3 regions of the Arthrobacter halodurans genome follow, and region 2 is predicted to be linked to each of the others. Evidence: riboswitches for the same ligand, from Rfam matches in the RefSeq annotation. Region 2 holds a riboswitch; each other region holds the start of a gene.
What was found. Region 2 has a riboswitch for S-adenosylmethionine ahead of ACETWP_RS12540 (hypothetical protein). Riboswitches for the same ligand answer to the same signal wherever they lie in the genome.
Positions count from the first base shown of each region.

Region 1: it holds a riboswitch for S-adenosylmethionine, as region 2 does, so the genes downstream of both, ACETWP_RS08005 (methionine ABC transporter ATP-binding protein) here and ACETWP_RS12540 (hypothetical protein) in region 2, are expected to answer to the same signal.
Region 3: it holds a riboswitch for S-adenosylmethionine, as region 2 does, so the genes downstream of both, ACETWP_RS02860 (flavin reductase family protein) here and ACETWP_RS12540 (hypothetical protein) in region 2, are expected to answer to the same signal.

Region 1 is NZ_JBHDLJ010000005.1:68,158-72,383, reverse strand. It holds gene ACETWP_RS08015 (NtaA/DmoA family FMN-dependent monooxygenase) at 1-184, opposite strand, end outside; gene ACETWP_RS08010 (methionine ABC transporter permease) at 242-946, opposite strand; gene ACETWP_RS08005 (methionine ABC transporter ATP-binding protein) at 939-1,730, opposite strand; SAM riboswitch class I at 1,841-1,929, opposite strand; gene ACETWP_RS08000 (acyl-CoA dehydrogenase family protein) at 2,026-3,396, opposite strand; SAM riboswitch class I at 3,403-3,499, opposite strand; gene ACETWP_RS07995 (AmiS/UreI family transporter) at 3,693-4,226, shown strand, end outside.
Region 2 is NZ_JBHDLJ010000010.1:95,661-99,886, reverse strand. It holds gene ACETWP_RS12555 (DNA-3-methyladenine glycosylase I) at 1-336, shown strand, start outside; gene ACETWP_RS12550 (DNA-3-methyladenine glycosylase 2) at 333-1,286, shown strand; gene ACETWP_RS12545 (siderophore-interacting protein) at 1,321-2,157, opposite strand; SAM riboswitch class IV at 2,340-2,457, shown strand; gene ACETWP_RS12540 (hypothetical protein) at 2,470-2,937, shown strand; gene ACETWP_RS12535 (acyl-CoA thioesterase) at 2,941-3,372, opposite strand; gene ACETWP_RS12530 (App1 family protein phosphatidate phosphatase) at 3,402-4,226, opposite strand, start outside.
Region 3 is NZ_JBHDLJ010000002.1:107,892-112,117, reverse strand. It holds gene dnaB (replicative DNA helicase) at 1-829, opposite strand, end outside; gene ACETWP_RS02870 (hypothetical protein) at 1,365-1,622, shown strand; gene ACETWP_RS02865 (hypothetical protein) at 1,653-2,105, shown strand; gene ACETWP_RS02860 (flavin reductase family protein) at 2,212-2,718, opposite strand; SAM riboswitch class IV at 2,779-2,893, opposite strand; gene rplI (50S ribosomal protein L9) at 3,144-3,599, opposite strand; gene rpsR (30S ribosomal protein S18) at 3,615-3,854, opposite strand; gene ACETWP_RS02845 (single-stranded DNA-binding protein) at 3,918-4,226, opposite strand, start outside.

The DNA of each region.
Region 1 (4,226 bases), on a different contig from region 2:
ACAGGGCGTCGAACTTGGCGTCCTCGAGCTGGCGGGCCAGGTCGGTCCACAGCGACAGTTCGTTGAAGCGGTGCTGCTGCGCCTCGGGATGGCGCCACTGGCCACCCAGGATGTGGCTGGGGGTGTTCATCAGGAACGCGCTGAGCAGCAGGCGCGGACGCCCGGAGGATCCGGTGGAAGGCATGGTTCTCCTAGGGAGGGGTGGGGTGGGGGCGCGGGACGGCGGGATGTGGACCGCGGGTCAGTGGCGCTTGTCGAGCGTCCGGGCCAGGCGGGTCCCGCCGATCTGGACGGCCTGGACCAGGACAATCATCAGGACGATCGCGAAGAACATCACGGCGGTCTCGTACCGGTAGTAGCCGTACCGGATCGCGAAGTCACCGATTCCGCCGCCGCCAACCAGTCCGGCCATGGCCGAGTAGCTGATGAAGCTCACGGTCATGATGGTGATGGAGCCGATGAGCGCCGGCTTCGCCTCGACCAGCAGCACGTCGCGCACGATCTGCCCACGCGTGGCGCCCATGGCGCGGGCGGCCTCGACGACCCCCGAGCCGAGCTGCGTGAGGTTCTGCTCGACGAAACGGGCGAAGTAGGGGATCGCGTTGATGGTCAACGGGACGATCACCGCGGCCGTGCCGATGGTGGTGCCGACGATGAAGCGGGTGACCGGGATGATCGCGATCAGCAGGATCAGGAACGGGAACGAGCGCATGGTGTTCACCAGCGAGTCGACCACCCGGTGCAGGCGCGGCCGCGGCTTGAGTCCGTGCGGGGACATCGAATAGAGCCAGATGCCCAGCGGCGTCCCGGCGAGCACGGCCAGCGGGATCGCGACGATCAGCATGGCGAACGTCTGCCCCATGGCCAGCACGATCTCCGGCCAGAGCTCGGCGACGCGGTTCAGGTCCAGCGCGGTGGTGTTGGCGGGAAGGATCGGGCTAGGCATGGGAGAGCTCCTTCGTGGCGCGCGCCGCGCGGTCCAGCGTGATGTCGTCGGAGATCAGGTAGCGGCCGATCTCCGTCGCGGGGCGGAATCCGGGCCGGTCGAGCTCGGCGAGGTCGAAGCGCTCCACGAGCCGCCCCTCCTCGAGGATCGCGACGTTGTCCGCGATGGCCTTCACGACGTTCATCTCGTGGGTCACGATCACGGTGGTGATGCCCAGCTGGGCGTTGATGTCGGAGATGTACTGGAGCACGGAGGCGGTGGTGCGGGGGTCCACCGCGGACGTCGGCTCGTCGCACAGCAGCACCTTGGGCTCGGTGGCCAGCGCGCGGGCGATCGCCACGCGCTGCTTCTGGCCGCCGGAGAGGCGGGCCGGGTAGGAATCGGCCTTGTCCGCGATGTCCACGATCGCCAGGGCCTCCTTGGCCCGACGCCGGCGCTCCTTCTTCTCGACGCCGGCGAACTTCAGGCTCAGCTCGACGTTCTGCTGCGCCGTGCGGTTGTTCAGCAGGTTGAAGTGCTGGAAGATCATGCCGATCTGGTGCCGGGCGCGGCGCAGCTCCTCGTCCCCCAGCGCGGTGAGGTCGGTCCCGTCGACCGACACCCGCCCGGAGGTGGGCCGCTCCAGCAGGTTGATGTTGCGCAACAGCGTGGACTTGCCCGCCCCGGAAAAGCCGATGATCCCCTGGATGGATCCCCGTGGGATCTCCAGGGACACGTGGTCCACGGCCGTGAAGTCGGTCCCGGCGGTCGTGAAGACCGTCGAGACGTCCCGGATGCTGATCATGTCATGCTCCTCAGGTCGTCCCGAGAAGAGAATCCGCCGCGCGGCGGCCGGGCGGCGCGTGCCCCGGGCAGGGGTGCGCGTCCGAGCGGACCGAACGTGGTGGAAAGAATTCTCCATCGGTCCTGGCATGAGCACCGGCCCCGAAGGGTGGTTGCTGCGGCGTCAATGAGCCAGGTCTCTCGGCCGCTCTGGATGGTGTGCGACGGCGGAGCGTGCCCCGCCGTCGATTCCATGGAATCGCACTTTCTTCGATCCACCAACTCGTCACGCCATGCCGACGAAATATTTCGTCGTCTTACGGCGTATTCTTCGCCGTTCGGGGCGTCCTCGGGTGGCGGTGGTCCGGCGGCACGACGTCGCCGACGGCGTCGAACGGCAGCGGCGCGTTGCCGTTGACCTCGTAGTCCCCGACGATCCGCGCCTTGTAGATCGCCGGGTTGTGGGTGGCCACGGTCCGCGCATTGCGCCAGTGGCGGTCCAGGTTGCAGGCCCGCGCGGTCGACGACGCGCCGAGACCGTCGAAGAGCCGCGAGGCCGCCGCCAGCACGAGCGGCTGGATCGCGGTCTGCGCCCGGTTCGCGGCGAGCTCGCAGACCGCGTACCGCTCCGCGGCGCTGAGTCCCGCCCCGGTCCCGCACACCGACTCCAGCTCGGCCACGGCCGCGAGCACCACCGCGTCGACCGCGAACGCGCTCGCCGAGATCTCCCCGACGATCTGCAGGACCTGCGGGTCGTCGGCCACGGGCACGCCGGTTCCGGTGCTGAAGGACCTCGTGCGGGCCTGCACGGCGGCGCGGGCGTCGCCGAGCACGGCCCGGCAGATCCCCGCCTGCACCGCGAGCAGGACCAGCTGGAACACGGCGGACTCCGGGTGCGCCGCAAGGTCGGCGGGCCGCAGCACGGTGTCCACGGGGACCGCGGCGAACGACGTCGATCCCGTGCCCGTGAGCTGCTGCCCGAAGCCGTCCCAGTCGTCGAAGATGCGGACCCCGGAATGCTGCGTGGACACGACGGCGATGTCCCGGCCGGGCCGCCCCGGCCGGGCCGCGGCAACCGCCACCCAGTCGGCGAAGATCGTCCCGGTGCAGTAGTACTTCTCCCCCGTGAGCCTCCAGCCGCCGTCGTGCTCCTCGAGGACGGTGTTCAGCGTGCCGAGCGCGTTGCCCCCGCGTTCGGTGTAGGCGTTGCCGACCAGCTGTCCGGCGGCGAAACGCGCGAACCAGCGCCCGCGCAGCGCCGCGTCCCCGTGCGCCAGGATCGACTCCACGAAGCCGACGTGCGAGCGCAGCAGGTGGGCGACCTGCGAGTCGGCCTCCGCGAGCTCGATCAGCAGGCGGAAGGTGTCGGCGAGGGTGGCGCCGTGGCCGCCGTCGGACACGGGGACGCGCAGGGCGCCGAAGCGCTCCTTGTTGAGCCAGCCGACCTGCTCGAAGGGCAGCACCCGGTCGGCGTCGCGCGCCGCCGCCCCCTCGGCGATGCGCGCGAACACCGGCCGGAAGACGGCGGCCAGCTCGTCGTAGCGGCCGTCCGGGGGAACCCCCGGGGTCAGCTTGATCAGGTGCCGCGCGGGGGTCGGTGGCGGCAGCTCGTCCAGGGCGACGGCCACGCGGGCGTCGAAGCCGGGGTCGGCGGGCGGCGGAGCGTGCGGGGAAACGGGCGGAACCATGGGATCACTCCATCGGTCCTGGCGTGAGCACCTTCCTCCCGCGGACGGGAAGGGGTTGCTGCGGCGTCGTCGAGCCAGATCTCTCAGCCGCTCTGGATGGTTGGTGAGTCCTTTGTACAGGGCCAGCGGCGCCAGCGGCAAATGCGTCGCCGGACCGGTTGGCGTTTGCCGGCAACAACCGTTGACCTTCCCGGGGGCCGGGGCTAGCTTGTCAAATACCGGTGAAGCATTCCGGATCCGTCGCGAGATCCGGCCCACAACCCGTAACCCAACGACGCGTTTCGGAGGGCATTCACTTGAGTAACGTCGGTCTTCTGTACGTCGGCGCCGTCCTGTTCATCAACGGCCTGATGCTGATTGGCAAGGTGCCCGGCAAGTCCGCGGCCATCATCAATTTCTTCGTCGGTGCCATGCAGGTCGTGTTCCCGACCATCATCATCGCCCAGTCGAACGGCGACCCCGCCGTCATCCTCGGGGCTTCCGGACTCTACCTGTTCGGCTTCACCTACCTGTACGTCGCGCTGAACCAGACCTTCGGGCTTCCCGGCGAGGGCCTGGGCTGGTTCTCCCTGTTCGTCGCGTTCTGCGCCGTCGGCTACGGGATCCTGAACTTCACGCAAGCCAACGACCCCGTGTTCGGGGTCATCTGGTGGATTTGGGCCGTCCTGTGGTTCCTCTTCTTCCTCTTGCTGGGCCTCGGCAAGGACTCGCTGACCCTGTTCACCGGGTGGTTCACCATCATCGTGGCCCACCTCACGGCAACGATCCCCGCGCTCCTGCTGTTGTCGGGGTCCTTCGAGGCCACCACCACCAACGCCATCTGGATGGCC
Region 2 (4,226 bases):
GAACGGCTGATGGGCGACGCGGGCATCGTCAGGAACCGGGCGAAGATCCTGGCGGCCATCACCAACGCCCGGGCGACCGTCGCGCTGCGCGACGAAGGCGGGCTCGTGGAATTCGTCTGGTCCTTCCGGCCGGAGACGACGCCGGAACCGCGCACCTTCGACGACGTGCCGACCAGGTCGCCCGAATCCCTCGCCCTGTCCAAGGCGCTGCGGGGAAAGGGCTTCGCCTTCGTGGGTCCCACCACGATGTACGCGCTCATGGAGGCCATCGGCATCATCGACACGCATCTGGTCGACAGCCACCGCCGCGGTTCGTCCGGCGTCTGGCCCGCGTGAGCGCGGACCCCGGAACCGGCACCGGGCGCGCCCGGATGATCCGCGCCCGCGGAGGACTCGCGGCCGGGCCGCTGCTCGGGGCCCTGGCCGCCCACGCGATCCCCGGGGTCGACGTCGTGGACCGGTCCGCGGGCACGCACCGCCGCGCCGTCCCGTTGGCGGGCGGATACCGCGCCGTGACGCTGTCGGCGGACGCGGACGGGGTGCGGGTGCTCGCCGCGCTCCGCGGCGGGCCGCCATCGGATGCGGCCCGCCCTGCAGCGGACGCGGGCCCCGACGCCGGGGAGGCCCGGGAGTTGGAGGGACTCATCACGCGCTGGCTGGACCTGGACACCGACCTGGCGCCGGTGAACGCGTCCCTGCGGCGCGATCCCGTGCTGGCCCCGCTGGTCTCCGCACGGCCGGGGCTGCGCATCGTGGGTTACCTGACCCACTTCGAGGCCGCCGCCACCACGGTTCTCGGTCAGCAGGTCTCGCTGGCCGCCGCCCGGACCTTCGCGGGTCGCCTGGTGTCGGCGTTCGGCGCGGACGGGCCCGGCGGGCTGAGGCTGTTCCCCGAACCCGGCACCATCGCCGCCCTCGACCCCGAGGAGTTGCGCGCCGCCGTCGGCGTCACCCGCGTCCGGGCCCGCACCGTGCACGCCGTCGCCGCCGCGCTCGCCGCCGCGTCCGCGCCCGTCGGAGGGCCGCCGGGCCGCGAAATCGGCCACGGTGGATTTCCGCTCTCGCGGGCGGAGCTGCTGGCGTTGCCGGGCATCGGTCCCTGGACGGCGGACTACCTGGCCGTGCGGGCGGCCAGGGACCGCGACGCGTTCGCGCCCGGCGACCTGGTGCTCCGCCGCGCGCTCGGCGGCATCACCGCACGGGAGGCCGCGGCCCGGGCCGAGCGGTGGCGCCCCTACCGGGCGCATGCCCTGTTCCACCTGTGGACCGCCGCGGCCTATCCCTGACGCGGGCCCGCGGGCGGAAAGCGGCAACCCGCGGCTAGTCCGGGAAGATCTGCCCGATGGGCTCGCGCTTCTCGGCCTGGAAGGTGTCCTCGGCGCGCCCGAACGCCCAGTAGGCAGACAGGGACATGCGCCGGCGGTCCACACCCTTCTCGTCGGCCAGATAGCGGCGCAGCGCCTTGACCATCTCCCGCTCCCCGTGGGCGAACACCTGCACCTGGCCCGGCAGCCAGGCGCCCTCCATCACGGCCGCGGCCAGCAGCGTGCTTTCGGGGGTGAAGACCCCGCCTCGGTGCAGCCAGTGCACGGCGACGCCGGGAGGGGCCGCCAGCGCCAGCTCGTCCGCGGGCCCGGCGACCTCCAGGTACGCGATGCCGCGCGCCGAGTCGTCCATGGCCTCCAGCGCCGCGGCGATGGCCGGCAGCGCGGACTCGTCGCCGGCCAGCAGGTGCCAGTCCGCGTCGGGGTCCGGGCGGTACATGCCGCCGGGCCCGGAGAAGCACACCCTGTCGCCGGGCCGGGCAGACGCGGCCCAGGGGCCGGCGATGCCGTCGTCGCCGTGCACCACGAAGTCCACCTGCAGGGTCCGGGCCTCCTCGTCGACCCGGCGGACGGTGTAGGTCCGCCGCACCGGCAACTGCTCGGGCGCCAGCCGCGCGCGCAGCGCGTCGAGGTCGTAGGGCGGCTCCAGGCCGAGCGCCGGATCGGCGAAGAGCAGCTTGATGTACTTGTCCGTGGCGTCCTTGTTCCGATAGGCGGCGAATCCCTCGCCGCCCAGCGTCAGGCGCACCATGTGCTCACTGAGCGTCTCCGACGCCAGCACCTCCAGGACCACCTGGGGGCGCGGCGGCCGTGCAGTGGGTGGAACGGTCATGCGGCGTTCTCTCCTTCGGGTGTCGGCGTGCTCCGGCGTGTCGTTCCTTCCCAGCCAATCCCACCGCCGCGCGCAACGCAAACCCGCGGCGCGCAACGCAAACCCGCGGCGCGCGCCGCACCGCCCCGCGCGCCGGCCGCGCGCCGGCCGCGCGCCGGCCGCGCGGGATAGGATGGGGGCAGCTTCACGAGATGCGGCCAGCCACGGGCTCCGACCCGGCCGCACACCAACCCCATGCTTCACGGGTGGTTCGGATGACGAAAGCGGTCCGGCCCACAAGGCGCCGGGCAAGAGCAACGGAAGGTGTCCACCATGGGCTTTCACCTATCAACCACGGGCGCCGACGCGCACTGTTCCTCCGTGGACTCCGGACACGGACTGTGCCCGGCGCGGCTGCGCGGCGCGCTGGCCGACGCGACCGCCTGGGAAGCGGTCCACGTCGTCGTCTCGGTCCCCGACCAGCGCGTGGTCCTCCACACGCGCGACGGCCGCCGGCTGGGATTCCACACGCACGACGCCCTCCGGGTCGAGGCGCGGCTGGCGCCGCGGCGCGCCATGGACGCGGCCGCCAACACGCGCCGCTGTGTCTGGAACCGCAGCGCGGACATCCTCGGCCTGCCCTCCGACCCGGCACGGCACGCCGGTCGCGGCTACGTCAGTCTGGCCCGGGATCGGCTCGCGCCGTGCGGGTTCGCCCACGATGCCGGGCTGGCCGCCGCGTTCGACGCCGTCACCGCGGGACTGCGGGCCACCGATCCGTCGCGGCCGCGCCACGGGTAGGCGTCAGCGGAACACCGGATCCCCGAGGAACTCCCCGAGCGCCTCCCGGCGGTCGGCGGGAATCCGCAGGACGCGCGACTCGGCGGCCGAGAAGAAGGCCAGCGTCGTCGTCGCCTTGACGCAGAGCTCGCCGCCGAAGGGGTCGCGGAACTCGTAGCTCATGTCGAAGCTGGCCGGCTTGACCGCGGAGACCCACACGTCGACGTCGGCCGGGACGTTGCGGTAGTCCAGCGGGCGCACGTAGCGGATCCGGTGCTCCACCACGAGGGTCTGGGTGCCGTCGGGGACCGACGAGAAGAGGTCGACGGCGGGGGCGTTGCCGGGTTTGCCCGTCCCGCCGGGCACGCCGAAGGACGCGATGCGCGCCTCCTCCATCATGCGCACCAGATTCACGTTGTTGATGTGGCCGTAGGCGTCCATGTCGCTCCAGCGCATGGGGATCTGAACCCGCAGCCGGCGGCCGCTCACCCCGGCTCTCCGGTGCGCCGCTCGTCGGCCTCGACCAGGCCCAGCTTCTCGAGCTCGGCGATGATCTGCGCGCCGTCGGTCGCATAGACCCACGGGACGCCGGGGGTCGAGTCGACGGTGCCCTGCGAACGGCCGCCGGCCAGCACGGCCTCCGACGGGGTCAGCTGGCGGATGACGATCGCGCGCACGTTCTGCGGGTAGCGCTTCGCGAACTCCGCGTAGATCTCCGGGTCGTGCTGCCCGTCGTCGCCGACCAGCAGCCACCGCATGGTGGGGAACTCGGAGGCCAGCCGCCGCAGCTGGTCCACCTTGTGCTTCATGCCGGAACGGAACCAGCGACCCTCGGTCGGCCCCCAGTCGGTGAGCAGCAGCGCTCCATCCGGGTACAGGTTGCGGGACAGGAACCGGGCCAGGGTCGGCGCCACGTTCCACGCGCCCGTGGACAGGTACAGCACGGGCGAGGCGCTGCGGGCGCGCATCAGCCGCTCCATCATCACGGCCATCCCCGGCGTCGCGGCCCGGGCGTGCTCGTCCAGCACGAATGAGTTCCAAGCGGCCAGGAACGGCCGCGGCAGGGCCGTGACCATCACGGTGTCGTCGATGTCGCTCAGGAGGCCGAAGTCGACGTCGCCGTCCACCACGAACACCTCGGCGACCGAGGGTTCCGAATCCTCGCACCGGAGGGTGATGGAGTGCCATCCGGGCGTCAGGGACGCGGGGATGCGGGCGTCCAGGACGCCGCCGCGGTCGGCGTCGACCGTGAACTCCTGGCCGCCCACCGTGGCGACGACCTCGGCGAAGGGAATCGGCGAGGCGATGAA
Region 3 (4,226 bases), on a different contig from region 2:
CCTTGACCGTGCCCTTGCGCAGGTCCTGGAGGCCGATGCTCGCCTCCGCCGACAGCAGGCGCATGGCGATCTCGTTGCGTCCCATCTCCAGCGAGAAGAAGACGGTGGTCATGTTGTGCTTGATGGCCGCCGACCTCGCCCAGTCCAGGGCGAACGTGCTCTTGCCGACGGCGGGACGCGCCGCGATCACGATCATCTGCCCGCCGTGCAGACCCTGGGTCAGCTCGTCGAACTCGTAGAAGCCGGTGGGGACGCCGGTCATGCCCTCGCCCCGGTGCCCGGCCGACTCGATCTCGTCCACCGTGCCCTCGATGATGTCGCGCAGCGGCACGTAGTCCTCGGCGGTCCGTCGTTCCGCGACGGCGTAGATCTCCGCCTGGGCCTGGTTGACGATCTCGTCCACTTCGCCGTCCTGGGAGTAGCCCAACTGGACGATCTTGGTCCCGGCGTCGACGAGGCGGCGCAGGACGGCGCGCTCCCGGACGATCTCGGCATAGAACCCCGCGTTGGCGGCGGTGGGGACCGATTGGATGAGGGTGTGGAGGTATGCGGGACCACCGATGCGCGAGATCTCCGAGCGCTTGGTGAGCAGATCGGAGACGGTGACCGCGTCGGCGGGCTCGCCGCGTCCGTAGAGGTCGATGATGGCCTCGAAGATGGACTCGTGGGCCGGCCGGTAGAAGTCGATCCCGCGGAGGACCTCCACGCAGTCGGCGATGGCGTCCTTGGACAGCATCATGCCGCCCAGGACACTCTGCTCCGCCACCAGGTCCTGTGGCGGGGTCCGGCCGAACTCAGACTCCCGCGAACCCTTGGAGTCTGTCTGCATCAGCGACACGTCGCTTCCCTTCACCTCGGTGGTGGGCGGCCGTCGGCGCACCCGTGCTGCCTCCATTATCCCAGCCCGCGCCGGGTCCGTCTGGAGGTTGTGGAGATCGCGGGGCGAGGCCCGTCGCAGTGCGCGCGGTGGACCGGAGACCCTGTCACCATAGACCCTTTCCGCGCCCTTCCCAACCGAGTTGTCCACAGCCCATGTGGAGAAGCTGTGTGCAGTGCGGCGTGTTGTGTGCACAGACTGGGGAGGAGGTTGTGGATGAAATATTTCTTTCAGATTCGAAACGGCTCTGACTAGGCTTTTTATCCACGACAACCTGTGTACAAAAAGATTTTCGGGATCAACATTCAGGGGCTACTTGGAGGTTGTGTGGTGGGTTACGATCCCACGAGCGTCACTTTTCCACAGAAGCAACGGCACTATCCACAGACACGCGGGTCGCGCCTGTGCATGCACGCCGGATCTTGGTTGTCCACCCCACCCGGCACTGCGATACTGTCCCCATGACCACCAGCGCGATGCCTTCCCCGTGAGCGAAGCCACGACCCGGGCTGCCGCCGTCGACCCCTTGGATCGCGTGGACGGTGTGGGGCATCCGGTGCGCCGCGCGGACGCCCACGCGCTGCGGGCCCGGCTTGGCCGGCACGGGCCCGGCGCCGCCTGCCTCTCCGTCAACAGGCCGGCCGACATCGATCCCGGGATCCTCCGCCAGCTCGTCGACACCGGATACCGGCACGTCATGTCGGACCTCCCTGCACCGGTCGGCTCACCGAGCCACGACCACTAGCCGCGCACACCCAGCCACAGGAGATGCACCATGCCCGGACTCACCCTTCAGGAGATGCTGGTCCTCGGCCTGATCTTCGCGGCGCTCGCCTGGCTCCTGGTCGCCGCGATCCGGTCCCGACCGCGCCACCAGCTCAACGAAGCCGACCAGTACATCGCCCGGCTCAATGAGGCCGCGGCGCGGCAGCAGGCGGCGGACACCGAGCGCGCCGAGCAGCTCCGGCTCGCGACAACGCAACGGACGGCGGCGGCACGGCGCGCCTCGACCGGACGCACGGGCCAGGGCGCCTCGTCGACCGCGGGACGGGCGGCCACCGAACGGCAGGCCGCTGCGAGACTCGGAGCGACCGACCCGGAATACGCCGAGGTGCTGGCACTCGTGCAGGCCGGGAAAACCCGGGAGGCGGTCCAGAAGATCCACCACGACACCGGTATCCCCCTGACGGAGGCCCGGAAGTTCGTCGACTCCCTCCAGGCGTCCTAGGCGGCTGACGACCCACTCGGCCACTCGCCCCTGCATGTCGCTGACCCGGCTGGGTTCGGGGCACGCGCCACCGGCCCGCACCCGTGCCACGCGCCTCGGACCGCGACTACACCAGGGCGGTCTCCCGGAGACGTCGGAACGCGGACCCGTGGAAGACGAGGGGTTCGTTCGCGTCCGCGTGTGCCGCATGGCCGTGGACCCGCAGCAGCACCACGCGGTGGTCCCCGGCGGGGATCTCCTGCTCGACGCTGCATTCGAGCCAGAGCGCTGCCTCGTCCAGGAACAGGGCGTCCTGGTCGGTCGACTCGAGCCGGAGCCCGGCGAAGCGATCCCCCTGGCGGGACGCGATCTGCCGGCAGACGCCCTCGTGGCGCTCGCCCAGCACGGAGACACCGATCCGCGGTGCGGAGCGCAGGATCGGCCAGGTGCGGGAAGAGTTCTGCACGGCAAACATCACGAGCGGCGGATCGAGCGAGACGCCCACGGTGAACGATGAGGCGACGATGCCCTGCGGCTGGCCGTCCACCAGGGCGCAGAGGGCGGCCACCCCCGAGGGGAAGCGCGCGAAGGCGCCGCGGAGCGAGTCGGGGTGCAGGTCGTCGGAGAGAGACATGGCGGGATCCTTCGGCGTTGCGCACACCGCGGAAGACCACCCGTGGGGGCGCCCGCCAATGTGCGGTACTTGCCGCACGGGGTGTCCGGACGGCCGAATCATCACCTGGAGCACCCCACTACCGTGAGAGGGTTGCCGTCCAACGAGCCAGGGCTTGACGTTGGCGCTCTTGATTCACCTACCACGCTAGGCCCGTGCCGCATCACGGGTCAAAGGCCCGGCGGAATGTTTCTCCGGGCTACGGAGCCGGCCGCCGGGGACCGCGGCCCATCCGCCGCGGCGTGGGCCTCCGCCTCCGAACCCTCCTCGCTCCTGGCCTCCGCACCGGCACACCGGCACACAAACGCCGAGGGACCCCGCCGTGTGGCGGGGTCCCTCGGTCGTGTCCGCCGGGGCGCGCAACGGCGCGCCACCGGCGGGACGGACTACTTCTTTGCGGCGACGACCTGGAGGTCGAGCGTCGCGGAGACGTCCTCGTGCAGTCGCACGGTCGCCTGGTAGTTGCCGGTCGACTTGATGTGCTCCGGCATTTCAACCTTGCGCTTGTCGATCGAGCCGAGGCCGGCGGCCTCGACGGCCTTGGCGATGTCCTCGGCCTTGACGGTGCCGAACAGCCGTCCGGTCTCGCCGGCCTTGACCGTCACCTTGACGGGCTTCGCGGCGAGGGAGGCGGCCAGCTTCTGGGCCTCTTCCAGCGTCGCGACGGCGCGCGCCGCGCGGCCGGCCTTGATGGACTCGACCTGCTTCTCGCCGCCCTTGGTCCACGTGATGGCGAAACCGCGGGGCAGAAGGTAGTTACGTGCGTAACCGTTCTTCACCTCGATGATGTCGCCAGCGGTGCCGAGACCGGTGACTTCGTGCGTCAGAATGAGCTTTGCCATGTTGGTATCCCTTCCTTAGCCGCGGCCAGCGCCGGAGTAAGGCAGCAGGGCAACTTCGCGCGCGTTCTTGATGGCCTGGGCGATCTTGCGCTGCTCCTGGACGGAGACGCCGGTCACGCGACGGGCACGGATCTTTCCGCGGTCGGAGATGAACTTGCGCAGCAGTGCTACGTCCTTGTAGTCGATGACCTTAACGTCAGCGGCCTTCAGGGGGTTGGACTTTGGTTTGGGCTTACGGAGTTCAGCCTTAGCCATCGTGGAGCTCCTTTGATCTTGTGGAGCCCGCAGAAAGGTTCTGCGGGATGGTGAATATGGGTGTTAGAAAGGCGGTTCGTCGGAACCCGGGTTGTTGCCCCATCCGCCGCTGCCGGAGGAGGAGGACGACGATGCCCACGGGTCTTCGGCCGGCGCATTCCAAGTGCCGCCCGAATTTCCGCCGGAGTTGCCACCGGGGTTTCCGCCGGCGTTGCCGCCGCCAAAACCGCCGGAGTTGCCGGCGTTGCCGCCACCGAAGCCGCCGGAGTTGCCGCCGCCGAAGCCGCCGCCCCCACCGCTGGAGCGCTGGGTGCGGGTGACCTTGGCGGAGGCGTAGCGCAGCGACGGGCCGATTTCATCGACCTCGAGCTC